3 regions of the Streptomyces sp. NPDC059002 genome follow, and region 1 is predicted to be linked to each of the others. Evidence: riboswitches for the same ligand, from Rfam matches in the RefSeq annotation. Region 1 holds a riboswitch; each other region holds the start of a gene.
What was found. A riboswitch is a leader RNA that binds a small molecule or an ion and turns the genes downstream of it on or off. The one in region 1 is predicted to bind cobalamin.
Positions count from the first base shown of each region.

Region 2: it holds a riboswitch for cobalamin, as region 1 does, so the genes downstream of both, ACFWZ2_RS27345 (CbtB-domain containing protein) here and metE (5-methyltetrahydropteroyltriglutamate--homocysteine S-methyltransferase) in region 1, are expected to answer to the same signal.
Region 3: it holds a riboswitch for cobalamin, as region 1 does, so the genes downstream of both, ACFWZ2_RS25250 (ABC transporter substrate-binding protein) here and metE (5-methyltetrahydropteroyltriglutamate--homocysteine S-methyltransferase) in region 1, are expected to answer to the same signal.

Region 1 is NZ_JBHYJI010000002.1:319,607-328,974, reverse strand. It holds gene ACFWZ2_RS03415 (SAM-dependent methyltransferase) at 1-150, opposite strand, end outside; gene ACFWZ2_RS03410 (RNA polymerase sigma-70 factor) at 345-1,211, opposite strand; gene ACFWZ2_RS03405 (carboxymuconolactone decarboxylase family protein) at 1,240-1,809, opposite strand; gene metE (5-methyltetrahydropteroyltriglutamate--homocysteine S-methyltransferase) at 2,222-4,540, opposite strand; cobalamin riboswitch at 4,702-4,917, opposite strand; cobalamin riboswitch at 5,046-5,248, shown strand; gene ACFWZ2_RS03395 (CoA-acylating methylmalonate-semialdehyde dehydrogenase) at 5,527-7,026, shown strand; gene ACFWZ2_RS03390 (acyl-CoA dehydrogenase family protein) at 7,032-8,180, shown strand; gene ACFWZ2_RS03385 (enoyl-CoA hydratase/isomerase family protein) at 8,177-9,247, shown strand; gene mmsB (3-hydroxyisobutyrate dehydrogenase) at 9,244-9,368, shown strand, end outside.
Region 2 is NZ_JBHYJI010000034.1:87,184-96,551, forward strand. It holds gene ACFWZ2_RS27325 (helix-turn-helix domain-containing protein) at 1-447, opposite strand, end outside; gene ACFWZ2_RS27330 (3-hydroxybutyrate dehydrogenase) at 521-1,339, opposite strand; partial or broken gene ACFWZ2_RS27335 (alpha/beta hydrolase family esterase) at 1,745-2,761, shown strand; gene ACFWZ2_RS27340 (alpha/beta fold hydrolase) at 2,952-3,677, shown strand; cobalamin riboswitch at 3,776-3,927, shown strand; gene ACFWZ2_RS27345 (CbtB-domain containing protein) at 3,962-4,183, shown strand; gene ACFWZ2_RS27350 (CbtA family protein) at 4,205-4,963, shown strand; gene ACFWZ2_RS27355 (hypothetical protein) at 5,079-5,378, shown strand; gene ACFWZ2_RS27360 (histidine phosphatase family protein) at 5,395-5,976, opposite strand; gene ACFWZ2_RS27365 (short-chain fatty acyl-CoA regulator family protein) at 6,030-7,475, opposite strand; gene ACFWZ2_RS27370 (MmgE/PrpD family protein) at 7,678-9,186, shown strand; gene prpB (methylisocitrate lyase) at 9,186-9,368, shown strand, end outside.
Region 3 is NZ_JBHYJI010000030.1:40,199-49,566, reverse strand. It holds gene ACFWZ2_RS25265 (putative leader peptide) at 113-223, opposite strand; gene ACFWZ2_RS25260 (ABC transporter ATP-binding protein) at 290-1,084, opposite strand; gene ACFWZ2_RS25255 (FecCD family ABC transporter permease) at 1,081-2,082, opposite strand; gene ACFWZ2_RS25250 (ABC transporter substrate-binding protein) at 2,169-3,131, opposite strand; cobalamin riboswitch at 3,176-3,326, opposite strand; gene ACFWZ2_RS25245 (Mov34/MPN/PAD-1 family protein) at 3,349-3,771, opposite strand; gene ACFWZ2_RS25240 (amino acid permease) at 3,907-5,394, opposite strand; gene ACFWZ2_RS25235 (DUF2017 domain-containing protein) at 5,756-6,358, opposite strand; gene clpS (ATP-dependent Clp protease adapter ClpS) at 6,370-6,684, opposite strand; gene ACFWZ2_RS25225 (nicotinate phosphoribosyltransferase) at 6,775-8,103, shown strand; gene ACFWZ2_RS25220 (isochorismatase family protein) at 8,190-8,774, shown strand; gene ACFWZ2_RS25215 (hypothetical protein) at 8,807-9,151, opposite strand; gene ACFWZ2_RS25210 (immune inhibitor A domain-containing protein) at 9,299-9,368, opposite strand, start outside.

The DNA of each region.
Region 1 (9,368 bases):
CATGGCGTTCAGGCGCGCTTCCGGCGGCAGCTTCTCGGCCACATCCTGGTCGACCGGATAGTTGTCCTTGCCGCCGAGGAGCCAGTCGTAGACGCGCGCCGGGTGCGCCCTGCTCGTGTCGATGCGGCTTCCGGAGGACGTAGACGTCATGCATGACTCCAGCGTGTGCGAGATCGCTGACGCGAGTGAGGCGGCAGAGGGCCCCGTGATTATGTCATTGGCCATACCGTCGCGCAGAGTAGCGGTCGGCGGGGAGCGGACGGCGGCGCGCTGTTCCGGGCGGCGGCCGAGACCGCCCGGAACCCTCACGACGCCAGGCCCGCACCGTGGAGCAACATCCCGCCCTACCGGGAGAGTTCGGCCAGCACGTCCATGCGCGTCAGCTTCTCCGGATTGCGCACCACATAGAGGCGGGTGATCCGCCCGTCCGCCACCTCGACGCTCAGCGCGGCCGGTACCCCGTCGAACGCGACCAGACCCGCGGGCTCGCCGTTGAGCCACACCGTCGTCGTCTCCAGCGCGTCCACCACCTGCTGGGCGCGCGCGAGCATCGGTGCCACCACGTCGGCCCCGTGGACCGGTGCCAGCACGGCGGACACGCGCCCGCCCCCGTCGGCGACCAGGACCACGTCCGGGGCCAGGACCTCCATCAGGTCCTGCAGCGTCCCCGTGCGCAACGCCGCCAGGAAGCGGTCCACCACCGCCCGCTGCTCCGCCCGGCTCACCCGCACCCGCGGCCGCCTGGCCGCCACGTGCTCGCGGGCCCGCCGGCCGATCTGCCGCACCGCGGCCGGGGACTTCCCGATGGCCTCGGCGATCTCCCCGTACGGCATCTCGAAGACCTCGCGGAGCACGAACACGGCCCGCTCCACCGGCCCGAGCGTCTCGAGCACGGTCAGCATCGCGATCGACACGCTCTCCGCGAGCTCGATGTCCTCGGCGACATCGGGGCTGGTGAGGAGCGGCTCGGGCAGCCACTCGCCCACGTAGTCCTCGCGGCTGCGCGCCAGCGTGCGCAGCCGGTTGAGGGACTGGCGGGTGACGGCGCGGACGAGATACGCCCGCGCCTCACGCACCTGGGAGCGGTCGACGTCGGCCCAGCGCAGCCAGGTCTCCTGGAGCACGTCCTCCGCGTCGGCCGCGGAGCCGAGCATTTCGTAGGCGACGGTGAACAGCAGGCTGCGATGGGTGACGAACGGATCATCGGTCATCACGTCATGAGACTCGTGCGGCATGCGGTCAGGCAACCTCGGCCGCGGCGGGACGCTCGGCCAGCGGGATCGTGCAGGACTCGGAGTAGCCCTGCGACGTGATCCCGTGCGCCGTGTTGACCCGGGCCGCGAGGTTGGCGAACCCGATGAACACGGTCAGCTCGACCAGTCCTGCCGGGCCGAGCTGCGTGAGCAGGCTCGCCGACAGCTCGTCCGAGACGGTCGGCGGCGTGCTCGACATGGCCTCGGCGTACTCCATCACCTCGCGCTCCAGCGGGGTGAACACATCGGAGGCACGCCAGTTCGGCACCTGGCTCGCCTTCGCCAGGTCGAGGTTCTGGTTCGACGCGGCGAAGTAGTTGATGTCCAGGCACCAGCTGCAGCCGATCAGCGACGCCACCGTCATGTGCGCGAACGTCTTGAGCCCCTCGTCGACGGCATCCCACTCCGCCACCTTCGCCGCGAACTCCTGGTTGGAGGTGGCGACGGCGGGGTTGTGGAACACCACCTCGAAGGGCTCGGGCACGGCACCGAGCTGCTTGATCAGGGCCTCCTTCATCTCGGCGGGAAGTTCGGCCTTGGGGATACGCGGTGTCATCGTGTGCTCCTTCGTCAGTGGCCTTCCGGCCTGTACGACATGAAGACACCGCCGCACCCCGGGATGTGACACCTCCCGTCCGGGAAGTGGCATCTCCCGTCCCATCCGCCCGGCGCACCGTGAGTTCCGCGATCCCCGGATGCTCCTTGGCCCCCTCCACGCCGCGCACCGTCACCCGCACGTACCGGGCGAGCCGGGTGTCACCGGGCCGCGCGCGGTGCCGTTCCAGGTGGGGGTGACCTTCTGGACGCGGACGGGCCTGGCGAGGTCCGTCGTCAGGTGGCCGCGCGGGCCGTCCGGGACCCAGGCCGTGGCCGTGCTGCCGTCGAGGGCGGCGCCCCAGACGTGAGTGGGGCGAAGGCACGGGGCCGGGGCACCAGAAGGCGCCCCGGCCCCGGGAGTCACCCGGTCGTCACGACCCGGGCAGTTCGCCGCGGACCGTGCGGGCGGCGGCGACCAGGTTCGCCAGGGACGCACGGGTCTCGGGCCAGCCGCGGGTCTTCAGGCCGCAGTCGGGGTTGACCCAGAGGCGCTGGGCGGGAATGGCCTCAAGTCCCTTGCGGAGCAGGGCGGCCGCCTCGTCCGCGTCGGGCACGCGCGGGGAGTGGATGTCGTAGACGCCGGGCCCGGCCTCGCGCGGATAGCCGTGCTCGGCCAGCTCGCGGGCGACCTGCATGTGGGAGCGGGCGGCCTCCAGGCTGATGACGTCGGCGTCGAGGTCGTCGATGGCCTGGACGATGTCGCCGAACTCGGCGTAGCACATGTGGGTGTGGATCTGGGTGTCGGGCCGGACGCCGCTGGTGGTGAGGCGGAAGGACTCCGTGGCCCAGTCCAGGTAGGCGGCGTGGTCCGCGGCGCGCAGCGGCAGGGTTTCGCGCAGGGCGGGCTCGTCGACCTGGATGACCGAAGTGCCCGCCGCCTCCAGGTCGTTGACCTCGTCGCGCAGGGCGAGGGCGACCTGGCGCGCGGTGTCGCCGAGCGGCTGGTCGTCGCGGACGAAGGACCAGGCGAGCATGGTGACGGGGCCGGTGAGCATGCCCTTGACCGGCCGGTCGGTGAGCGAGTTGGCGTACGACGTCCAGCGCACCGTCATCGGTTCGGGGCGCGAGATGTCCCCGGCCAGGACCGGCGGGCGCACATAGCGGGTGCCGTACGACTGGACCCAGCCGTGCTGGGTGGCGAGATAGCCGGTGAGCTGTTCGGCGAAGTACTGGACCATGTCGTTGCGTTCGGGCTCGCCGTGCACGAGGACGTCGATCCCGGTCTGCTCCTGGAAGGAGATGACCTCGCGGATCTCGTCCTTGATCCGCTCCTCGTACCCGGCGGTGTCGATGCGGCCCGCGCGTACGTCGGCGCGCGCGGTGCGCAGCTCGGTGGTCTGCGGGAAGGAGCCGATGGTGGTCGTGGGCAGCAGCGGCAGCTTGAGGTGCGAGCGCTGGGCGGCGGCCCGCTCCTCGTAGGGCTGCGAGCGGCGTCCTTCGGCGTCGGTGACGGCGGCGGCGCGGGCGCGTACGGCCGGGTCGTGGGTGATCGCGGAGCCGGTGCGCGACGCCAGGTCGGCGCGGTTGGCGGCGAGTTCGGCGGCGATGGTGTCGGTGCCCTGGGCGAGACCGCGCGCCAGGGCGACGATCTCGGTGGTCTTCTGCCGGGCGAAGGCCAGCCAGCGCAGGATCTGCGGGTCGATGTCCCGTTCGGCCGTGGCGTCGATCGGCACGTGCAGGAGGGAGCAGGAGGCGGCGACGTCGACCCGGTCGGCGAGCCCGAGGAGCGTGCCCAGGGTGGCCAGGGACTTCTCCAGGTCGTTGATCCAGATGTTGCGGCCGTTGACCACACCGGCGACGAGCCGCTTGCCGGGCAGGCCGCCGACGGCGGCGAGGTCGTCGAGGTTCGCGGCCGCCGCGTCGGTGAAGTCGAGGGCCAGGCCGTCGATCGGGGCCTTCGCGAGGACGGGCAGGGCGTCGCCGAGCCGGTCGAAGTAGGAGGCGACGAGGAGCTTGGGGCGGTCGGTGAGGGCGCCGAGTTCGCGGTAGGCGCGGGCGGCGGCGTTGAGTTCGGCCGGGGTGCGGTCCTGCACCAGGGCCGGCTCGTCGAGCTGCACCCAGGCGGCACCGGCGGCGCGCAGGTCGGCGAGCACCTCCGCGTACACGGGCAGCAGCCGGTCGAGGAGGGTCAGCGGCTCGAAGTCGGCGGCCACACCGGGCGCGGGCTTGGCGAGCAGCAGATACGTGACGGGGCCGACGAGGACCGGGCGGGCCGAGAGGCCGAGGGCGAGGGCCTCCGTCAGCTCGCCGACCTGCTTGGTGGAGTCGGCGGTGAAGACGGTATCGGGACCCAGTTCGGGCACCAGGTAGTGGTAGTTGGTGTCGAACCACTTGGTCATCTCCAGCGGCGCCACGTCCTGGGTGCCGCGCGCCATCGCGAAGTACCCGTCCAGGGTGTCGGCGTCGACGGCCGCCCGGTGCCGGGCGGGGACGGCGCCGACCATGACACTGGTGTCCAGGACATGGTCGTAGTACGAGAAGTCACCGGTCGGCACCTCGTGGATGCCGGTGTCGGCCAGGTGCCGCCAGGTGGAGCGGCGCAGGTCCGCCGCGGTCTCCCGGAGGGCGTCCGCGGTGACGCGGCCCTTCCAGTAGCCCTCGATGGCCTTCTTCAGTTCGCGGTTCTGGCCCTGGCGGGGGTAGCCGTACACGGTGGCCCGTGCTGCCGCGGCTGCGGACTTCGCTGTCACGGAAATCTCCTTCGCGAGATGACTCCTGAGCATCCCGGGACGGGACGCGGACGCGAAGGGGTGACGAACCGGACGGGCCGAACTCGCGCCGATGACGCCGTTCTCCGTCTGGTGTGTACGCCGACCCGCCCACGAGGTCACCGGGATGTCCGCACGTGATCGGTCACGTACGGGCAACGGGCAGGTCTTCGGACTCGTGGGCGCGTCTGCCGGGGCAGATTCCTACTGGCCGTCGCTTCCCGGATCCGGCGGATCCAGTGCGTATGACGGCGGTCGTTCCCACTCACCGCTGCGGGGCAGTCCCGGATTCCCACCGGGTTCCCTCTTGCGACGCGCCTGCCTGGCGGGCAGGGCGAACCAGCTGCACGGGCCACCCTAGAGGCCGGGCCACCGTCTTGGGCAGCCTTGATCACATTCCGGGACGGTGAGATGGGACACGGACCGGGCCAACTGCGCAGCCGCCGCGGCCCGTCGGGGCCGGAGGACCGGGCCGGGGTGGACTTACTAGGACGTCCAACTATATGGTCCTGGGCAAGGCCCGCGGTGTCAGGGAAGCCGGTGTGAATCCGGCGCGGTCCCGCCACTGTGACCGGGGAGTGCGTTCTCGCCGAACAACGCGCCACCGAAGGACGTCGTGTCCGTCGGGAAGGCGGGGGAGCGTGCGTCGATCCGGGAGTCAGGATACCGGCCGCGGGGTGTTCCGTGTTGTCCACGAGGATGGAGCAGACACGCATGGCACCGGTCCGAACCCACGACCCAGGTGATCCGGCGGAGCGAGCGGCGGCACCCGCCACCTCTTAGGACGACGTACGCCAACTCACCGGCCCCGCACGGGATCCCGGCCGCGGCGTACGCCGACCACATGCTCCGCGACGGCTCTTCGGCCTTCGCGTCCCGCGGCCCCGACCCGAACGCGCCCCACAGGGCGCCGTTCGCCGGTGCGCCGTGCCATCCCCGGATCCCCACCTGACGAGAGCAGGCTCACCGTGGTCCGTGAACTCACCCATTTCATCGGCGGCAAGCACACCTCAGGCACGTCGGGCCTCTTCGGCGACGTGTACGACCCCAACACCGGTTCCGTACAGGCCCGCGTACCGCTCGCGGGCCGGGTCGACACCGAGGCGGCGATCGCCGACGCCGTCGCCGCCCAGCGGGAGTGGGGCGCATGGAACCCGCAGCGCAGGGCCCGCGTCCTGCTGCGCTTCCTCCAACTCGTCGACCAGGAACGCGAATCCCTGGCGCGGCTCCTCTCGGCCGAGCACGGCAAGACGGTGGCCGACGCGCACGGCGACCTGCAACGCGGCCTGGAGGTGGTGGAGTTCGCCGCCGGGATCCCGCACCTGCTCAAGGGCGAGTTCACGGACAACGCGGGCACCGGCATCGATGTGCACTCGCTGCGCTCCCCGATCGGCGTGGTCGCCGGGATCACCCCGTTCAACTTCCCCGCGATGATCCCGCTGTGGAAGGCCGCGCCCGCCCTGGCCTGCGGCAACGCATTCATCCTGAAGCCCTCGGAGCGCGACCCCTCCGTGCCGCTGCGGCTGGCCGAACTGTTCCTGGAGGCAGGACTTCCGCCCGGTGTCCTCAATGTCGTCAACGGCGGCAAGGACGCGGTCGACACCCTCCTGGAGGACCCGCGGGTCGGCGCGCTCGGCTTCGTCGGCTCCACACCGATCGCCGCGCACATCTATGCCACCGCCGCCGCCCACGGCAAGCGCGCCCAGTGCTTCGGCGGCGCCAAGAACCACATGATCGTGATGCCGGACGCCGACCTCGACCAGGCCGTCGACGCCCTCATCGGCGCCGGATACGGCTCGGCGGGCGAGCGCTGCATGGCGATCTCGGTGGCCGTGCCGGTCGGCGAGGAGACCGCGGACCGGCTCGTCGCCGCGCTCAAGGAGCGCATCGGCGCGCTCCGCATCGGCCGTTCCGACGACGCGGGCGCCGACTTCGGCCCGCTGGTCAGCAAGGACGCCCTGGACCGGGTCCGCAGGTATGTGGACATCGGCGTCAACGAAGGGGCCGAACTCGTCGTCGACGGACGGAACTTCACCCTGCCGGGACACGAGAACGGCTACTTCGCCGGAGCCTCCCTCTTCGACCGGGTGAGCCCCCGCATGCGGATCTACCGCGAGGAGATCTTCGGCCCCGTCCTGTGCGTCGTACGCGCCGCCGACTACGAGTCGGCCCTGCGCCTGCCCAGCGAGCACCCGTACGGAAACGGCGTGGCCATCTTCACCAGGGACGGCGACACCGCACGCGACTTCACCCGCCGCGTCGACACCGGCATGGTCGGCGTGAACGTGCCCATCCCGGTCCCGGTGGCCTACCACACCTTCGGCGGCTGGAAGCGGTCCGGATTCGGCGACCTCAACCAGCACGGCCCGGACGCGATCCGCTTCTACACCCGCACGAAGACCGTCACCTCGCGCTGGCCCTCCGGGGTCAGGGAAGGCGCGAACTTCACCATCCCCACCATGGGATGAGCGCCATGACCACCACATCGCTCACCGAGGACCAGCAGGCCCTGGTCGAGACCACCCTGGACTTCGCCGAGGACCACCTGGCCCCGCACGCCGTGCGCTGGGACCAGGACAAGCACTTCCCGGTCGACGTGCTGCGCAAGGCGGCCGGGCTCGGGCTCGGCGGCGTCTATGTGCGCGAGGACGCGGGCGGCAGCGGCCTCACCCGGGCCGACGGGGTCCTCGTCTTCGAGGCCCTGGCCACCGGCTGCCCGTCCATCGCGGGCTACCTCTCCATCCACAACATGGTCGCCTGGATGATCGACACATACGGCGACGAGGACCAGCGGTCCCGGTGGCTGCCCCGCCTGTGCGCCATGGAGGACCTCGGCAGCTACTGCCTCACCGAACCGGGGGCCGGATCCGACGCCGGAGCCCTGCGCACCACCGCGGTGCGCGACGGCGACCACTACGTACTCGACGGGGTGAAGCAGTTCATCTCCGGCGCGGGCGCCGCGCAGGTGTACGTCGTCATGGCGCGCACCGACGGATCGGGACCCGACGGGGTCTCCGCCTTCCTGGTCGAACGGGACGACCCGGGCCTGTCGTTCGGGGCGAACGAGAAGAAGATGGGCTGGAACGCCCAGCCCACCCGCCAGGTGGTCCTCGACGGCGTCCGGATCCCCGCCGACCGGCTGCTCGGCGGGCCGGGCGACGGCTTCCGGATCGCCATGAACGGCCTGAACGGCGGCAGGCTCGGCATCGCCGCCTGCTCGCTCGGCGGCGCCCGCAGCGCCCTCGACCGCAGTCTCGCCCACCTCGCGGAGCGGGAGGCGTTCGGCGCCCGGCTGCTCGACGCGCAGGCCCTGCAGTTCCGGCTCGCCGACATGGCGACCGAACTCGCCGCCGCCCGCGCCCTGGTGCACCAGGCGGCGCAGGCCCTGGACCGCGGCGATTCCGGCGCGCCGCACCTGTGCGCGATGGCCAAGCGGTTCGCCACCGACACCGGCTACGCCGTCGCCGACCGTGCCCTGCAACTGCACGGCGGATACGGCTACTTGAGCGAGTACGGCATCGAGAAGATCGTCCGGGACCTGCGGGTCCACCAGATCCTGGAAGGAACCAACGAGATCATGCGTGTCATCGTGGCCCGCGGCCTGACGGAGGCGTTCCGATGACCGCCCCCGACGACCAGGTGCTGCTCAGGACCGAGGGCCGCGCGGCCCACATCACGCTCAACCGGCCGCGGGCGCTCAACGCCCTCACCCACGCCATGGTGCGCCGCATCGACGAGGCGCTGACCGTCTGGGAGCACGATCCGGCCGTGCGGACCGTGATCATCACCGGCGCGGGGGAGCGCGGGCTGTGCGCGGGCGGCGACATCCGCTCCATCCACGAGGACGCACGGGCGGGCGGCGGCGCGGCCTCGGCCGCCTTCTGGCGCGACGAGTACCGCCTGAACGCCCGCATCGCCCGCTATCCGAAGCCGTACGTCGCGGTCATGGACGGCATCGTGATGGGCGGCGGCGTCGGTGTGTCCGCGCACGGCGACGTCCGCATCGTCACCGAACGCTCCCGGATCGCCATGCCGGAGACCGGCATCGGCTTCGTGCCCGACGTGGGCGGCACCTATCTGCTCGCGCTCGCCCCCGGAGAACTGGGCACCCACCTGGCCCTGACCGGCACCGGGATCGGCGCCGCGGACGCCCTGCTGTGCGGACTCGCCGACCACTTCGTGCCGCACGACGACCTGCCCGCGCTCCTCGCCGACCTCGCCGAGCGGCCGGTCTGGGACGCGCTCAAGGAGTACGTGCGTCAGCCGCCGCCCGGTGAACTGGCGGGCCGGCGCGCCTGGATCGACGCCTGCTACGGCGCCGACACGGTGGAGGAGATCGTCGCCAGGCTCCGCGCCCATGGTGCGCGCGACGCCGAGGCCGCCTCCGACACCCTCGCCGCCAAGTCGCCCACCGCCCTGAAGGTCACGCTCACCGCACTGCGCAGGGCGCCGGGGCTCGGCCCGTTGGAGCGCGTCCTGGAGCAGGAGTACCGGATCTCCTGCGCCGCACTCTCCTCGTACGACCTGGTCGAGGGGATCCGCGCGCAGGTGATCGACAAGGACCGCAGCCCCCGCTGGACACCGGCCACCCTGGCAGAGGTCGACGGCGCGGACGTGGAGCGGTACTTCGGACCGCCCGCCGGGGGCGACATCCAGCTGGCGACGACCCCGCAGGAGGTGGCGTGGTGAACGGCACGCGCACGATCGCATTCATCGGCCTCGGCCACATGGGCGCCCCGATGGCCCGCAACCTCGTCGGGGCCGGACACCGGGTCATCGGCTACGACCTGCTGCCCCCACTGCTCGCCGG
Region 2 (9,368 bases), on a different contig from region 1:
GGCCACGAGGCCGCCGAGGCCCTCACCGAGGTTGAGCCTGAGCTCCTGGAAGGCGACCGAGACCGAGCCGTCGGTGACCCGCATGTAGGTGTCCTGGGCGGCCTCGTCCACCAGGGTCAGGTAGGCGGTGTCCGTGCCGAGGAGTGTTCTGGCCCGGCGGACGATCGAGTGCAGGACGGCGTCGAGATCGCGCAGCGCGGCCAGATCGCTCGCGGTGTCGAACAGCGCGGTCAGTTCGGCCTCGCGACGGCGCTGGCGGCGGAGCACCTTGCGGACCCCGAGAGCGGTCGACACCGCCCTGTCGATCTCCTTGACGTCGCGGTCGTCGATTCCGTCGGCGCGGGCCCGCGCGGCCACCGCCGTGTACTCCTCGGCGGAGGCATCCGTGGCAAGCAGCTCCATCAGGTGACGGAGTGCGGTGGTGGCGGCAGCGGTGGTCTGGGACATGGAGCGAACCTCGGGCAGGGCGGGTGCGCGCGTCGTCGCGCGCACCCGCGGATACGGGGGACACGGGGCACGGTCAGTGGGCGGTCCAGCCCCCGTCCAGCGGCAGCGAGGCGCCGGTGACGAACCCGGCGTTCTCGGAGCAGAGCCACAGCACCGCCGAGCCGACCTCCTCCGGTTCGATGAGGCGCTTGACGGCGCTGCGCTCCAGCATGATCTTCTCCAGTACGTCCGACTCGGCGATGCCGTGCGAGCGGGCCTGGTCGGCGACTTGGGCCTCGACCAAGGGGGTGCGGACGTAGGCGGGACTCACGCAGTTCGACGTGACGCCGTGGGCGGCCCCCTCCAAGGCTGCGACCTTGCTCAGCCCCTCCAGCGCGTGCTTGGCGGCGACGTACGCGCCCTTGAAGGCGGAGGCCCGCAGCCCGTGCACGGAGGAGATGTTCACGACGCGGCCCCACCCTTGCGCGTACATGTGGGGGAGGGTGCGCCGGATGATGCGGAACGGGGCCTCGACCATGATCTTCTGGATGAGGGCGAAGCGGTCGGGCGGGAATGCGTGCAGCGGCGCGACATGCTGGAGCCCGGCGTTGTTGACGACGATGTCCACGTCGGCGGGGAGACCGTCGACGGCCGCCATGTCGGAGAGGTCGGCCACGCGGGCGACGCCGCCGATCTCCTCGGCCACCCGCTCGGCGGCCTCCGCGGCCAGGTCGACGACGTGCACATGGGCCCCGGCGTCGGCGAGGGCGACGGCGCAGGCCCGCCCGATGCCGCTCGCGGCGCCTGTCACCAGGGCGGTTCGCCCCTTGAGGAAGCGGTCTGCGGGAGCGAAGGACGCATCGGGGCCGACGGCGCGGACGGCGTCGCCCTCAGTGGTGCGGGTGCTGTTCATGGCCTTCACGGTAGGCAGCGGGCCCGGGTCCGGACATGGCGTGAGGCGCCATGCCCGACGGCGAACGGGTGGGTGGGGAACACATGGTGAGCGTACGCGGCACGAGGTCACCGCCCGGTGCGGTCCCTCGTCGTGCTCGTGCCCGTGCTCGTGCCCGTGGGGCGACATCCCTGAACTCGCCCGCGTGACGGCCGAGTCGGATAGCAGGGCGGCCGGGGCCGCGCAATCCGTGTGCCGGCGCGGGCCGTACCCGCGCATGTGGTGCCCGCGACCATGGTGGCGGGACGGGGCGGACCTTACGGTTCCGAACCACGCCCGGTGCTTCCGGCGCGGCATCGCACATCACACCGCCGCGTCGGCGACCCCGAGACGCCGGGCGTGCATCGACATCAAGGAGTGTTCCGCATGTCTGTCCCCCCACATCACGCGCGGCCACGAGGACGGTGGGGCCGTCTCACGGCAGGTCTCGTCGCCGTCGCCGCCCTCGCCCTCCCGCTCGTCCTCACCGGTCCCGCGCAGTCCGCGAGCGCCGCGGTCGGCCTCACGCCGGTGTCCGGCTTCGGCTCCAATCCCGGTGCTTTGAAGATGTACGTGTACAAGCCCGCGTCGCTGCCCGCGCACGCGCCCGTGGTCGTCGCGCTGCACGGGTGCACACAGAACGCCCAGACGTACGCCGACCACTCGGGCCTGCCGGACATGGCCGACCGTGACAAGTTCATCCTGGTCCTCGCCGAGACCACCCTGTCGAACAACCTCAACAAGTGCTTCAACTGGTTCCAGTCGACCGACAACCGGCGCGACCAGGGTGAGGCCCTCTCGATCCGGCAGATGGCCGACCACGCCGTCTCGTCCTACGGCGGCGACGCCGAGCGGGTCTTCGTCACCGGCCTGTCCGCGGGCGGTGCCATGACCTCGGTCATGCTGGCCGCCTACCCCGACGTCTTCTCCGCGGGGGCGATCGTCGCGGGCCTGCCCTACAACTGCACGAAGGGCAGCACCCCCTTCCAGTGCATGAGCCCGGGAGTGGATCTGAGCCCGGGCGAGTGGGCCCAGCGGGTGCGTGACGCATACCCGTCGTACGGGGGGCCGTGGCCGCGCACCGCGATCTGGTACGGCGACAAGGACACGACGGTCGTACCGCGCAACGCGACCGAACTGCGCGATCAGTGGACGGAGTTGCACGGGCTCTCCCAGACTCCGACCCGCAGCTCCACCATCGGCCCCAACGCGACCCAGCACGACGAATACGTGGCCTCCGACGGCACGGTGGCCGTCGAGGTCAACAAGGTTCCCGGCATCAACCACGGCACTCCCGTCGACCCCGGGACCGGCCCCGAACAGTGCGGCAGCACCGGCGCCCCGTACTTCCTGGACTCGATCTGCTCCAGCCACTGGATCACGAAGTTCTTCGGACTCGGCGGCTAGCGGCACTCCTCACTCGGCGCTGACCCCGGCGAGCATCGCGACCTCTTCCCCACGGTAGTTCGCGCCGCCGCGGCGTGCCTGGCCCTGTCACCCCCAGGACCGGGGAGGTACTGGCTGGCCCGGCGCCCGGTCGGCAGCATGGCCGACGACCCCCGAGCCGACCCCCGGCACAGCAAGGAGCACCCTCATGTCGACCTATCTGCTGGTACACGGCGCCTGGCACAGCGGACAGTGCTGGGAGCGGGTGATCCCGCTCCTGGCGTCCGCCGGACACCGGGTGTTCGCGCCGTCGCTGACCGGCCACGGCGACAAGGCCCATCTGCTCGGCCCCGATGTGGGGCTCGACACGCACGTCGACGACATCGTCGGGCTGATCGTCGAGGCAGACCTCACCGAGGTGATCCTCGTGGGACACAGCTACGCGGGACTCGTCATCTCCTCCGTCGCCAACCAAGTCCCCGCTCGCATCGGCGAGTTGGTGTACCTCGACGCCATGGTCCCCGAGCACGGCGAAAGCGCGGCCGACGTCCAGCCCGCGACCCGGGCCCTGATCGACCGCGCCGTGCGCTCCGAGAGCGGCTGGCGGGTTCCGCCGCTCCCCGAAATGCCGCCGCCCGCGGGCCTGTTCGGCGTCACCGACCCGGCGGACGTCGCCTGGCTGCGCTCGATGCTTTCCGACCAGTCGGTGCGCTGCCTGCGGCAACCGGTCCGACTGGACGCCCCGGCCGTCGACGCGATCCCGCGGACGCACATCCACTGCGTGGTCGGTGTGCCGGAAGGCATCGTCCGACGGCCGGTCCCCGCGGTGCAGCCCAACGGAACCCCGTCCCAGGTGTGGGAGCTGCGGGCCGGACACGACTGCATGATCACCGCACCGGCGGACCTCGCCGGGCTGCTGCTCAAGCTCGCCTGACAAGAGTCCGACGACGCAACCGGCGCGCATGTCAGGCGGCCGACGAGCCGGAGGGGGGGCGTGCGCGGGCGTGAACGGGAGTGAGGGATGCCATCTTGGCCATGCACGCGACAGGCGGTACGTTCAGTTGGTTATCGACGACGGTACGAAACGGAAGCCGGTGAGAGCCCGGCACGGTCGCGCCACTGTGTGCAAGCGGTCCCCGGAGCGCTTGTGAGTCAGACCCGTTGCCGTCGTCCTGTGCACCACCGAGATGGGACGCGAACTCCCGAGGAGGCCCTGCCATGGCGCAGCACGTCGCCCAGCCGACCGCCACCACCCCTGTCGTACCCGCAAAGCTGCCGTTGAAGGCGATCGCCCCCTGGGCGGTCTTCTTCGGTGTGCTGATGCTCGTCCTGCTGTACTTCGTCGGCGCCGAACAGGGCGCCACCTCCGTGTTCAGCGGCGCGGAGGTCCATGAGTGGGTGCACGACGCCCGCCACCTGCTCGGCTTCCCCTGCCACTGACCAGAGGAACGCCGCGCGCACATGAACTCGACAACCGTAAGAAATCTGCTCGTTCGGGGCATGCTCGCCGGCCTGGCCGCCGGCGTGCTCGCCCTGGTCGTCGCCTACTTCCTCGGCGAGCCGAACGTCGACAGCGCCATCGGCTTCGAGGAGGCCCACGCGGGTCACTCCCACGAGGGCGAGGCCGAACTCGTCTCCCGGAGCCTGCAGTCCACGGCCGGTCTCGCCACCGGCGTCCTCGTCTACGGGGTCGCCTTCGGCGGCATCGCCGCACTCGCCTACTGCTACGCCCTGGGCCGCGTCGGGAACTTCGGCCCGCGCGCCACCGCGCTGCTGCTCTCCGGCTGCGCGCTGCTCGCGGTGTACGTCGTCCCGTTCCTCAAGTACCCGGCCAATCCGCCCGCCGTCGGCAACCCCGACACCATCGGCAAGCGGACCACCCTGTATGTGCTGATGATGGTGCTGAGCGTGCTCCTCGCGGTCGGCGCCACCATCCTGGGCAAGCGGCTCGCCCCCAGGATCGGCACCTGGTACGCCACGGTCGTCTCCCTCGCCGGATTCGCCGTGGTCATCGGGATCGCGTTCGCCATCCTGCCCGTGGTCAACGAGGTGCCGGAGCACTTCCCCGCGGCGCTGCTGTGGCGCTTCAGGCTCTCCGCGCTCGCCACGCAGATCACGCTGTGGGCCGGATTCGGCCTGCTCTTCGGCGAGTTGGCGGAACGACTGCTGCGGCCACGGCCGGTCGCGGCGCCTGGTGAGGTGGTGTCGGCCGGGCGCTGACCCGGTCCGTCGCACCTGGCTCGATCCGTCGTACGCGAGGGTCCCCGGAACCATCCGGGGGCCCTCTCGCGTTGCACAGGAACCACCACGATCAGGCGACGAATCGAGGAGCCGAGTGGCCAGACAACTGCAGCCGCGACACATCACTCTCGGCGGCCGCGACGCGGTGGCCCTGACCCCCGGTGAGTACGAGCAACTGGTCGCGAGCCGACGGCAGATAGGCGGCCAGAGCGCCCGCGTCCGCGTCCTCGCCCAGCAGGCGAAGCGGACCGAACGCCTGGTGCGGGAGCTGGAGTTGCTCATCGGCGACTGCGCGGGGGACACCTGCGGCGCCGAGCCGTCGGCGGACGCCACGTGTGTGCGCTGCGCCGTCGCCGCGGCACTGAGCCGCTACCGGGACGCTCCGGCCCACTGAGTCAACTCCCGTGGGTTCAGGGCGTGTCCAGGGCGTGACCGAGCCGCACGTTCCACCGTCCGGACCTGCCGCTGAACTCCGTGACCGTCAGCGGTGCCACATCGATCCGCCAGAGCGCGGCCGGTGGAGCGCCCGTCGCATGGACCGCCGCGGCGCGCACCACTTCCGGCTCGACGACGGCGACGATCCGTCCGTCGCCGGTCGGCGCGGTGTCGAGCCAGCGCGCGACGCGCGCGCAGAAGGCCGCCACGGACTCCCCGCCGGGCGGCGCGCAGTCCGGATCGGTCAGCCATCGGGCCACCGCCTCCGGCTCCCCGGCGCTCACCTCGTGCAGGGTCCTGCCCCGCCAGCGCCCCATGTCCATGCCGGTCAGCTCCCTGGGCGCGGTCACCGGGCCGAGCCCGAGCGCCTCCGCTGTTCCCCGGCACCGAGGGCTGTCCGAGACGACGATGGCGGAGGCGGCGGGCGCGGACAGGGATCCGGCCGCGGCGCGCGCCGCGGTCAGGCCCCGGTCGTCGAGCGGGGCGCCGTCGTCGAAACGGGCCTCGCGCAGCGACGCGTTCATGGCGGGCGAGACGAACAGGACGCGGCTGGTCACCAGGGGAATCCTTCGGGTACGTGGGGGCGGGCGCGGTCATGCGGGCGGCGGGTTCAGCGGGTGCGGGCATCGACGGGATAGGGGACGTAGGTCCGCCGGTCGGGATCGATGGCGAGCCGCCCACCGGCCGGTGGCCTGGCCCGCTGGGCGCAGTCCCGCCGCTCGCAGATGCGGCAGCCCAGGCCGATGGGGGTCGCCGCCCGTGGCTCGTCGAGGGCGACGCCCTCCGCGTAGACCAGACGGTGCGCATGACGCAGCTCGCAGCCGAGCGCCACGGCGAACTCCGCGCGCGGGGCGTGGTGACCGAAGCCGCCGCGGGTGATGGTCCGCGCCACCCAGAACGAGCGTTTCCCGTCCGGCATTTCGGCGACCTGGGTCAGGATCCGGCCCGGCGCGGAGAACGCCTCGTAGACCGTCCACAGGGGACAGGTGCCGCCGAGCCGGGAGAAGTGGAAGTCGGTCGCCGACTGCCGTTTGGAGATGTTGCCCGCACGGTCCACACGCAGGAACGAGAACGGCACGCCCCGCTGCCCGGTGCGCTGCAGGGTGCTCAGGCGGTGGCAGACGGTCTCGAAGCCGACGCCGAAGCGCGCGGACAGCAACTCGATGTCGTAGCCGACCTGTTCGGCCGTCGAGTGGAAGGACGTGTACGGCATGAGGAGGGCACCGGCGAAGTAGTTCGCGAGCCCGATGCGGGCCAGCGCCGCCGATGCCGGTGACGTCAACTCGGGCGCTGCGGTGGCGAGTCGGTCGAGCAGCGTGCCGTGTTCGAGCAGGCAGAGCTGGGTGGCGAGCTGGAAGGCGCGCTGTCCTTCGCTGAGCCAGGGGGAGAGGAACAGCAGTCCCGCGTCGGGGTCGAAGCGCCGGGCGTCGCCGGAGCCGCCGGGCGCGGCCTGCACGACGCGGATGCCGTGCCGGTCGGTGAGCCGCGCGCCCAACGGCCCGGAGGCACGGCCTGGTTGGAGCTCCAGCGCCTCGGCGAGCCGCTCGGCCTCGGTGTCCAGCGGCTCGAAGTGGTTGTGATGGGCGTAGAAGAAGTCCCGTACCTCGTCGTGCGGTTCACCCGGCGGCAGCAGGGCGGTGCCGCCCGGGTGCGGGGCGGCGAGCGCGGCCGCCTGCTCGGCGGCGTCGCGGTAGCGGCGGTGCAGGGCCACCAGCGCGCGGGCGACCCCGGGGTGATCCCGTGCGGCCTCGCCGATCTCCGTGGCGTCGGGCAGCGGCACGCCGCACGCCTCGTCGGCGAGCGCGGCCCGCAGATCGGTGGCGAGCCGGTCCTCGTCCGCGTCGGAGAAGTACTCCGTGTCCACGCCGAAGACCTCGGCGATCCGGCGCAGCACCGGGCCGGTGAGCGGGCGTTGACCCTGTTCGATCTGGTTGGCGTAGCTGGAGGAGATGTTCAGGGCGCGGGCCATGTCGATCTGGTTCATGCCGTGTTCGCGGCGCAGCCGACGCAGCCGGGCGGGCGCGTAGACCTTCCGTACGGTCTTTCGCTGGGCCATGGCACACCTCGCTCCGCGGGCCGCCCGGTCGGCACGGCGGGGCGGCGGTCCTTGCGAACATAGCATCCGCAGAGTTCGCACATTTCGCAGATTCCCAGCTCAGAGCTGTACGAATTCCACAGCCGCGGACGCTGGCCCGCCCGGCGCCGACGGGGCAGTCTCGCTCTCGTAAGGACCTTCGGGAACCCCCACGAGGAGCGTCGTGATCGAGCACCACGTCCGTGTACACCCCAGCACCGACCGACTGCCGCGCGAGGACCAACTCGCCTGGAAACTCGCCGCCATGGCCACCGCCACCGAAGAACTCGACGCGGACAGCGTCTCCATGGCCGTCAACCGGGTGATCGACAACGCGGCGGTCGCCGTCGCGTCGCTGACCAGGCGCCCGGTCGCGGTCGCCCGCGCCCAGGCCACCGCGCACCGTGCGAGCACGCCCGGCGCCTCGGTCCTCGGATCCCGCACCCGGGTCCCGCCCCAATGGGCCGCCTGGGCCAACGGCACCGCCGTGCGCGAACTCGACTTCCACGACACGTACTTGGCGGCCGACTACTCCCACCCCGGCGACAACATCCCGCCGCTGCTCGCCGTCGCCCAGCACACCGGCCGCACGGGCGGCGACCTGCTGCGCGGCGTCGTCGCCGCGTACGAGATCCAGGTGGCCCTGGTCAAGGGCATCTGCCTGCACGAGCACCGCATCGACCACGTCGCCCACCTCGGCGCGGCCACCGCGGGCGGCCTGGGCGCCCTGCTGCGGCTGCCCGTCGAGACCGTGTACCAGGCCGTCCAGCAGGCCGTGCACACCACGACCGCGACCCGGCAGTCCCGCAAGGGCGAGATCTCCAGCTGGAAGGCGTACGCCCCCGCGTTCGCCACGAAGGCCGCCGTCGAGGCCGTCGACCGGGCCATGCGCGGCGAGACGTCCCCGTCCCCGATCTACGAGGGCGAGGACGGCTTCCTCGCCCGGCTGCTCGACGGACCGGAGTCCGACTACACCGTCCCGCTCCCCGGGCCCGGGGAGCCGCGCCGCGCGATCCTCGACACCTACACCAAGGAACACTCCGCCGAATACCAGGCGCAGGCCGTCATCGACCTGGCGCGGCGCCTGCGCGACAAGGCGGGACCGCTGGACCGGGTGCGGTCGATCGTGCTGCACACCAGCCACCACACGCACCACGTGATCGGCTCGGGCGCCAACGACCCGCAGAAGTACGACCCCACGGCCAGCCGCGAGACCCTCGACCACTCGGTCCCGTACATCTTCGCGGTCGCCCTGGAGGACGGGACGTGGCACCACGAACGCTCCTACGCACCCGAGCGCGCCCGCCGCCCCGGGACCGTCGCACTGTGGCGGAAGATCAGCACGGTCGAGGACCCGGAGTGGACCCGCCGCTACCACGACCCGGACCCCGGCCGCCGTGCCTTCGGCGGACGGGCGGTCCTCACCCTCGACGACGGGACGGTGATCGAGGACGAACTCGCCGTCGCCGACGCCCACCCGGCCGGCGCCCGGCCCTTCGACCGCCCCGCCTATACGGCCAAGTTCCGCACCCTCGCCGAAGGGATCGTCGCCCCCGCGGCACAGGACCGCTTCCTGGCCGCCGCCGAACGCCTGGGCGAGCCGGGCGCCGAAGACCTGGACGGACTGTTCCCCGCCGTGGACACCGACGCGATCGCCGCATACGACGCGCGGCTCCCGAAAGGTCTCTTCTGATGCTGCTCCACACCCGCACGACACCCGCGGAGCGCCGCAGGGCCTTCCGCGAACAGCTCGCCACCGGGCGCCTGTTGCGCATGCCCGGCGCGCTCAACCCGCTCTCCGCGCGCCTCATCCAGGACACCGGCTTCGACGCCGTCTACCTCTCCGGCGCGGTGCTCGCCGCCGACCTCGGCCTG
Region 3 (9,368 bases), on a different contig from region 1:
GGGCTCCTGTCGGGGGGCGGAATGCGGGTGGCGGGCGCGCGGCGGCCCTGATCCTTGCGGTGGTGCGTACGAGGGTGCGACGCCGCGGCACACGGCCGTGCGGCGGAACGGTTCAGCGGGAACAGATCGCGCTGGCGAGGCGGCACAGGTCGACGTGCAGGCGCGCGACAAGCAGCACGGGCGGTGCGCTCTTCGTCTCTTCGCTCACGTCATGAGGAACCATGCGGTCATCGTATCGATTCCCGGTCCGGATCCCGGAATGTGATCTCAGCTGGTGGACGGAATCCGCTCAGGATGCGGGCGGCGGCAGATAGACGACGGTCGGCGCACCGGTCACCGGATGGGTGCTGACCTCGGCCGTCACTCCGTACACGGTGGCGAGCAGCTCGGCCGTGAGCACCTCCTTGGGCGCCCCCGAGGCGACCAGGCGGCCGCCGTCCAGGACATAGAGGCGGTCGCAGTAGTACGCGGCCAGGTTCAGGTCGTGCAGGGCGAGCAGGTTCGTCGTGCCCAAGTCCCTTACCAGGGAGAGGATTTCGAGCTGATAGCGGATGTCCAGATGGTTGGTGGGCTCGTCGAGCACGACGAGGGTGGGGCGCTGCACCAGGGCGCGGGCCATCAGGGCGCGCTGGCGTTCGCCGCCGGAGAGCGAGGGGAACGCGCGGTCGGCGAGCGCGGCGACGCCGACCCGGTCGAGCGCCGCCCGCACGAGCTCCTCGTCGGCCGCCGTGTCCGCCTCCCAGAAGCGCTTGTGCGGGGAGCGGCCCATGGCGACCACCTGCCGGACGGTCAGCTCGAACGCGGCCTGCCCGTCCTGCGGCACGGTGGCCAGGCGCCGTGCGCGCGCCTTCGCGGGCATCGCCACCAGGTCGTCGCCGTCCAGGAGGGCGCGGCCGTGGGTGGGGCGCAGGGTGCCGTAGACGCAGCGCAGCAGGGTCGTCTTGCCGCTGCCGTTGGGGCCGACGACGCCGACGGTCTCGCCGGGTGCGGCGGTCAGGTCGACGCCGTCCACCAGGAGCCTGCCGCCCACTTCGTACGAGAGGGACTCGGTGCGCAGTTCACCGGCGGGCGGTGACTGGTTCATGCCGGGACTCCTTCGGTACGCCGCCGCAGCAGCCACAGGAAGAACGGGCCGCCGGTCAGCGCGGTGAGCACGCCGACCGGGATGTCCTGCGGCGCGGCGACCGTGCGCGCGGCGAGGTCGGCGACGACCAGGAACACCGCGCCCATCAGCGCCACCACCGGGAGCAGCGGGCGGTGCGCGGCGCCGACCAGCATGCGGGCGGCGTGCGGCACCATCAGGCCGACGAAGCCGATGGCCCCGCTGTACGCCACGAGGACGCCGGTCAGGAGCGAGGCGAGGACGAAGACGGCGGCGCGGAAGCGGGCGGTGTCCAGGCCGAGGACGGTGGCACCCTCCTCGCCGACGAGCAGCAGGTCGAGGGGGCGGGCCAGCGCCATCAGGAGGGCCGTGCCGGCGACCAGGGCGACGCAGGGCAGGGCGAGCATGTCCCAGCGGGCGCTGCCGAGGCCGCCGAGCGTCCAGTACAGGACTTCCTTGAGGTGGTCCGCGCTGTCCGCAGTGACCAGGATGAGGCTGGTCAGGGCGGTCAGGATGTACGAGACGGCGACTCCGGCGAGGATCAGGCGGCCGGTCGCGAACCCGCCGCCGCTGCGCGCCAGGGCGTAGACGAGGACCAGCGCGATCAGTGCGCCCGCGAAGGCCGCCGCGGGGATGGTGACGGTCGTCGCGAGCGCCGAGCCGACGCCGAAGGTGCCGCCGAGCACGATCGCGCCGACCGCGCCGACGGAGGCGCCCGAGGAGACGCCCAGCAGGAACGGGTCGGCGAGGGGGTTGCGGACGAGGGCCTGCAGGACGGTGCCGATGACCGCGAGGCCCGCGCCGACGGTGGCGCCCAGCAGGACTCTGGGGAGTCGGACGTCCAGCACGATCGTGCGGAACGGGGAGGGTTCCGCGTTCCCCGTGAGGATCTCGATGACGTTCCCTGGCGGGATGCGTACGGAACCGAGGGCCAACCCGGCGACGATCGCTGCCGCGAGGGCTGCGGTGAGCGCCGTCAGGATCACGAGGTGCTGTCCCCGTGACCTGCGCCCATCGCCCTTCGGGCTCGTCCTCAAACGCCGGACGGGCTGGACACCCTGCGCCTTCACAGCTGCGCCGCCAGCTTCTTCACCGCCTCTGGTGCTCGTACTCCTGTGACCATGTCCGAAAGGGGAAGCACCGCGAAGCGCTTGTTCTTGATGGCGGGGACGTCGGCGAGGGCCGGGTCGTCGAGGAGGCGCTTCTTCTTCTGGGCGACGGACGTGGCGCCGTAGTCGAGGATGACGATGGTCTCCGGCTTGCGGTCCACGACCGTCTCCCAGGAGGCGTCGGCGAAGGACTTGTCGACGTCGGCGAGGACGTTGCGGCCGCCCGCGCGCTTGATGATGTCGTTGCCGATGCCGCGGCCGCCCACGGTGAACGCCGTCTTGTCGCCGCTGTCGTAGACGAAGACGGACCGGGGCTTCTTGCCCTTCAACTGCTCGGTCGTGGCGGCCAGTTCGCGCTCGGCGCCGCGGACCCACGTGTCGGCCCGATCCCGCACCCCGAAGGTGGCGCCGACCTCGCGGACCTCGCGGAAGACGTCGTCCATGGTGACGGGGCGCTTCGCGCAGCCCTCGATGTTCAGGCGGCTCTTGATGCCGGACTTGGCGAGCGCGGGGCGGCCGCGGCCGTCGCCCGCGAGGAAGGCGCTCGAGTAACCGCCGTACACGAAGTCGGGGTTGGCGGCGAGCAGCTTCTCGTACGAGGGGTACTCCTTGGCGATCACGGGGATGGCCTCGTACGCCTTCTCGTACTTCGGCAGGACCTTGTCGTCGAGGTAGGCGGTGCCCGCCATGCGGTCCCGCAGGCCCAGTTCCAGCATCACTTCGGTGGCGTGCTGGTTCATGGTGACGGCGCGCTCGGGAGGTGCGTCGTACGTCGTCCGCACACCGCAGTTGGTGACGGTGTACGGGAATCCGGCGGCCTTGGCGGCGGGCTTCGCGTCACCGCCGGAGTCCGGCGAGGAGCACGCGGCGAGCGGGACGAGCAGGGCCGCGGCGGCCAGGGCGCGTATCGGGCGGGGCATGACTGGTGCTGCCTCCTCCAGGGGATTTCCGCGTCCCCTGCGTCGTGTGGAGAAAGGCGGCAGGTCAGTTCCTGACTTCCCCGCCCCGGCACGTGGCAAGGGGGTGGGGTCACAGTGGCGGGACCGTGCCGGGCTTGCACCGGCTTCCTGTTCCTGCCGCCTCAAAATGGGGGTCCCCCCTGCTCATTAAGAGCTTGGGGGCGATCGTGGGTCAGTATCAGTATGCCTGGACGACCTGCACGTCTTCCTCGGTGACCTCGCCGTCCACGATCCGGAACGAGCGGAACTGGAAGGGACCCGCGTCGTCGGTGTCCGCGGTGGAGACCAGGACGTAGTGCGCGCCGGGTTCGTTGGCGTACGTGATGTCGGTGCGCGAGGGGTACGCCTCGGTCGCCGTGTGCGAGTGGTAGACGATCACCGGCTCCTCGTCGCGGTCGTCCATCTCGCGGTAGAGCTTGAGCAGGTCACCCGAGTCGAACTCGTAGAACGTGGGCGAGCGCGCGGCGTTCAGCATCGGGATGAACCGCTCGGGCCTGCCGGTGCCCGCGGGACCCGCGACCACGCCGCACGCCTCGTCGGGGTGGTCCTGGCGCGCGTGCGCGACGATCTGGTCCTGGAGGGCCTGGGTGATGGTCAGCATGGCAGCCAGGATAAGCAGAGGGGCCCCCGCGTACCGAAGTGTGGTACGCGAGGGCCCGAATGCTGGACAGGGGCCTTGGGGAGCCGCTCAGTCCTCGGTGACATCAGCCCTTGAGGACATCAGTCCTTGGCGACATCAGTCCTTGGTGACGGAGACGCTGTCGGAGACACCGGTCTTCCGCTTGTTGAAGGCCGCGGCCTGCGGGTTGCGGCGCTTGAGGACCTGGTAGGCGACGACCAGGATCGCGGCCCAGACCGGCGCGGCGTACAGCGAGATCCGCGCGTCCTTGTCGACGCCCATCATCACGATGACCATGCCGATGAAGGCGAGCGCGAACCAGCTGGTGAACGGGGCGCCCGGGGCACGGAAGGTGGACTGCGGCAGCTCGCCGCGGTCGGCCTTGCGGCGGTAGCGGATCTGGCAGGCCAGGATCATGATCCAGGCCCACATGCCGGAGATGGTCGCGAAGGAGACGACGTAGTTGAACGCCTCGCCCGGCCACTGGTAGTTGATCCAGACGCCGAACAGCATGAACGCGGCGGAGACCGTGGTGCCGATCAGCGGCAGGCCGTTCTTCGTGAGCTTGGTGAAGAACTTCGGGCCCTGGCCGTTGAGCGCCAGGTCGCGCAGCATGCGGCCGGTGGAGTACATGCCGGAGTTGCAGGAGGAGAGCGCGGCGGTGAGGACCACGAAGTTCACGATGGCGGCGCCGACGCCGAGGCCCATCTCCTCGAAGGCCTTCACGAACGGCGAGACGCCGGGCTTGAAGGAGGTCCACGGGACGACCGACAGGATCATGATCAGGGCGCCGACGTAGAAGACGGCGATGCGCCACGGCACGGTGTTGATGGCCTTGGGCAGGACGGTCTTCGGGTCCTTGGACTCGCCCGCGGTGACGCCGACCAGCTCGACGGCGAGGAAGGCGAACATCACGATCTGCAGGGTCATCAGCGTGGAGCCGATGCCGTTCGGGAAGAAGCCGCCGTCGTTCCACAGGTGGCTGACGGACGCGGTGTCACCGGCGTCGGAGAAGCCGATGGTGAGGATGCCGATGCAGATCAGGATCATGCCGATGATGGCGGTGACCTTGACCATGGAGAACCAGAACTCGAGCTCACCGAAGAGCTTCACGGAGATGAGGTTCGCGCCGTACAGGATGACCGTGAAGATCAGGGCGTACGCCCATTGCGGCACGGAGCCGTGTGTCCAGTACTGCATGTACTGGGCGGCCGCGGTGACTTCGGTGATGCCGGTGACGACCCAGAAGAGCCAGTACGTCCAGCCGGTCACGAATCCGAAGAACGGGCCCATGAATTCACGCGCGTACTCCGAGAAGGAGCCGGACACGGGCCGGTACATGAGGAGCTCGCCGAGCGCCCGCATGATGAAGAAGATGACGAGGCCCGCGATGGCGTACGCCAGGATGAGGCTCGGTCCGGCCTTGTGGATGGCCTTGCCCGCGCCGAGGAACAGGCCGGTGCCGATGGCACCGCCGATCGCGATCATCTGGATCTGCCGGGCCCCGAGCCCGCGCTGATATCCCTCGCCCTCGCCGGACGAGCCCTGCACGACCCCATTGCCGCCGTGCTCGTCGTGCTGCTCTTCGACCTGCACTGAGGTCATGGTGACGCCTTTCTCCATGCTGATCCGCGCCCGCACATCTGCGTTGTGGCTGCGGATCAGGTCCTGATCCCCCCGGATATGGATGGAGTGCTGCCGACGGTCTGCCGGCCCGAGCGCCCCCGGCGACATGGGTGGCGTCACCGAGTGGTCGTGAAGATTTATCACGGGGGCAACAGTGATCGATTGAGCCACGTGTGGCGCACACCACTAGGAGAAGCGGACAAACTTCCCTTGGCGCTCCATAAGAGGGCAATGCCGTGACGCGATCGTTATTTGGATTTGAGCGTCCGCTGAGCGAACGGCACCCGAAGGGGCATGAGGAACCGCGCGACCGGCCAAAACGCGCCCCGTGCTGGAGAACTCAGCCGAGCAGCGTCCCGACCAGCGTCTCCTGCAGTCCGCCGAGCCACAGATAGGCCATCACCATCGGCTTGCGGGGGTCGGAGTCGGGCAGCCGGAACAGCAGATCCGCGTCCTCCTCGTCGGTGACCTCCAGGCGCGTGCCGATCGCCAGACGGAGGTCGTTGAGGGCGCCGAGCCAGTGCCGCGACTCCTCGACCGACAGCTTCAGGACAGCTCCGCCCTCGCCCGACGCCGTCATCGAGTCGAGGGAGCGGATCACCACGAGGGCGTCGTCGCGCTTCTTGGCGCGCAGGTCGTTCTCGGTGAAACGCCTGAACTCGGCGGAGTGCGCCCGCAGTTCCTCCGGGTCGTCCGCGCCGTGCTCGCTGCCGGGCCCGCCGTACGCGTCGGGCAGCAGCCGCATCATCACCGGGTCGGTGGGCGGCTCGCTGGGACCCTCGGCGAACAGTTCGGCGAGCGGGTCGTCGGAGGGCTCACCGCCCGGTCCGGGGCCGATCAGCTCCAGGAGCTGCACGGCGAGGGAACGGACGATGGAGATCTCGACCTCGTCGAGCGCGACGGCGGCGCCGCCCCCGGGGATCGGTTCGAAGTGTCCTGGCATCGGCTGCGTCGCTACTTCCGGTCCTGCTGGAGGGTGGCCCACAGGCCATAACCGTGCATGGCCTGTACGTCGCGCTCCATCTCCTCGCGGGTACCGCTGGAGACGACGGCACGGCCCTTCTGGTGCACGTCCATCATGAGCTTCGTGGCCTTGCCCTTCGAGTACCCGAAGTACGTCTGGAACACATACGTCACGTAACTCATCAGGTTGACCGGATCGTTGTGCACGAGCGTGATCCAGGGGACGTCCGGCTCGGGAACGACGAAGACCTCTTCGTCCGATTCCGGGCGGGTGATCTCTGCGGGAGCCGTACTCACGTGTCCCATGCTGCCATCCACAGGGGGGCCTCGCACAAATGGCCTCCTCGGGGGCGAGGAAATCGTCAGAGTGACGAAATTGGGGGTAGCATCCCTCGTATGAACACAGCGGACCTTGGCCTGCCGGTGGATGTTCCGTCGACAGCGCTCTTCACGGACCAGTACGAGCTGACGATGCTGCAGGCCGCCCTGAAGGCGGGCACGGGTGACCGGCGTTCGGTCTTCGAGGTCTTCACCCGCAGACTGCCCGAAGGACGGCGCTACGGAGTCGTGGCCGGAACGGGCCGGGTTCTCGACGCCGTCGAGAACTTCCGCTTCGACGCCGACGTCATCGGCTTCCTGCGCGAGCGCGGCATCGTCGACGAGGCGACCCTGGAGTGGCTCTCCTCGTACCGCTTCAGCGGTGACATCTGGGGCTACCCCGAGGGCGAGGTCTACTTCCCCGGCTCGCCGATCCTGCGGGTCGAGGGCTCCTTCGCGGAGTGCGTGCTCCTGGAGACCGTGATCCTCTCCATCCTCAACCACGACTCCGCGATCGCGGCCGCCGCGTCGCGCATGTCGTCGGCCGCCGGGGACCGCCCGCTGATCGAGATGGGCGCACGCCGCACCCACGAACTGGCCGCCGTCGCCGCGGCCCGCGCCGCCTACGTCGGAGGCTTCGCGACCACCTCGGACCTCGCGGCCGGCTTCCGCTACGGCATCCCCACCGTCGGCACCAGCGCCCACGCCTTCACACTCCTGCACGACAACGAGCGCGACGCGTTCCGCGCCCAGGTCGACTCGCTCGGCCGCGGCACGACCCTGCTCGTCGACACCTACGACGTGACCGAGGCCGTCCGCACCGCCGTCGAGATCGCCGGGCCCGAGCTGGGCGCCGTCCGCATCGACTCCGGCGACCTGCTGCTCGTCGCCCACCGGGTGCGCAAGGAGCTGGACGAGCTCGGCGCCCCCCACACGAAGATCGTCGTGACCTCGGACCTCGACGAGTACGCCATCGCGTCCCTCGCCGCGGCGCCCGTCGACGCGTACGGCGTGGGCACCCAGCTCGTCACCGGATCCGGGCACCCCACCTGCTCCATGGTCTACAAGCTGGTGGCCCGCGCCCACTCGGGCGACCCCAAGGCCCCCCTCGAACCCGTCGCGAAGAAGTCGCTCGGCGCCAAGACGTCCATGGGCGGCCGCAAGTGGGCCGCGCGCAGGACCGACGAGCACGGCGTCGCCGAGGCCGAGGTCGTCGGCACCGGGCCCGTGCCGACGGCGCTCGCCGACCGGCAGCTCCTGGTCGAGCTGGTCAAGGGCGGCGAGGTCGTCGCCCGCGAGCCTCTCGACGCGGTCCGCGACCGGCACGCCGCCGCGCGTGCGGGGCTTCCGCTGTCCGCGACGCAGCTGTCGCGGGGCGAGGCGGTCATCCCCACCGAGTACGCCTGATCCGGCGCCGGACGCTTCAATTGCCCCTTCCCGCAACCTACTTGAATTCCCTACGCTCGTAGTCTCCCAGCCGAAGGACACCCGCCATGCGCCGCGCACTGATCGTCGTCGATGTGCAGAACGACTTCTGCGAAGGCGGCAGCCTCGCGGTGGCCGGCGGTGCGGACGTGGCCGCCGCCATCACCGAGCTCATCGGCCAGGCCCCGGCGGGCTACCGGCACGTCGTGGCCACCCGCGACCACCACATCGACCCCGGCGGCCACTTCTCCGCGAGCCCGGACTACGTCGACTCCTGGCCGCCGCACTGCGTGGCGGGCACGGAGGGGATCGGCTTCCACCCGAACTTCGCCCCGGTCGTCGCCTCCGGCGCGATCGACGCGGTCTTCGACAAGGGGGCGCACTCGGCGGCCTACAGCGGGTTCGAGGGCGTCGACGAGAACGGGGTCTCCTTGGCGGAGTGGCTGCGGGAGCGGGAGATCACGGAGGTGGACGTGGTGGGGCTTGCCACGGACCACTGCGTGCGGGCCACCGCTCTGGACGCGGCCCGGGAGGGGTTCAGGACGACGGTTCTCCTCGACCTGACCGCGGGGGTCGCCGAGGCGACCACGGAGGCGGCGGTCGCCGAGATGCGCTCGGCGGGGGTCGAGCTCGTCGGGAAGCCCGTCGTGTGACCGAATCGGGACTCCGCCCCGGACCCCGCTCCTCACACGCCGGAGGGGCTGGTATTCACGCCGGAGGGGGCGGAATTCTGCCTCTTCAGCGCCCTGATCGGGTGCCACAGCTCCCTGGAGTCGTCCGGCGCCGCGCGCCATATCAGGCCGTCCGGATGGTGCAGGACCGCCGTGATCTCGTCCGGCGTGGGCGGCTCCGCGTTGCCGCGGAGGTAGACCGCCCGCAGGCCCAGGTTCCGCAGGCGTGTCAGCGCCCTCGCCCGGTTCACCGCGTGCACGATCATGCGGACCGTGCCGCCGCCCGGCGACGGGCTCGGCAGCGTCAGGGCCACCACCACGCTGCCGTTCGGCAGCTTGCAGAAACCTCCTGCGGACATGGTTCGTCACACCCCCGTGAGACATCGCACGGGGTCCCTGGCCGGACCCCGCGTCAATAAGAAATCCACAGCACGCACCTAAACACGATCGGCCGCCGCCCGCTAGAGGGCGACGGCCGATCATGGTTTGACCTGCGGAAACGCTAATTACTTGGTGGAGGGACCCACCTGGACCGTGATCGTCGAGCCGTCCTTGGGCTGCTTGATGATCTTGATC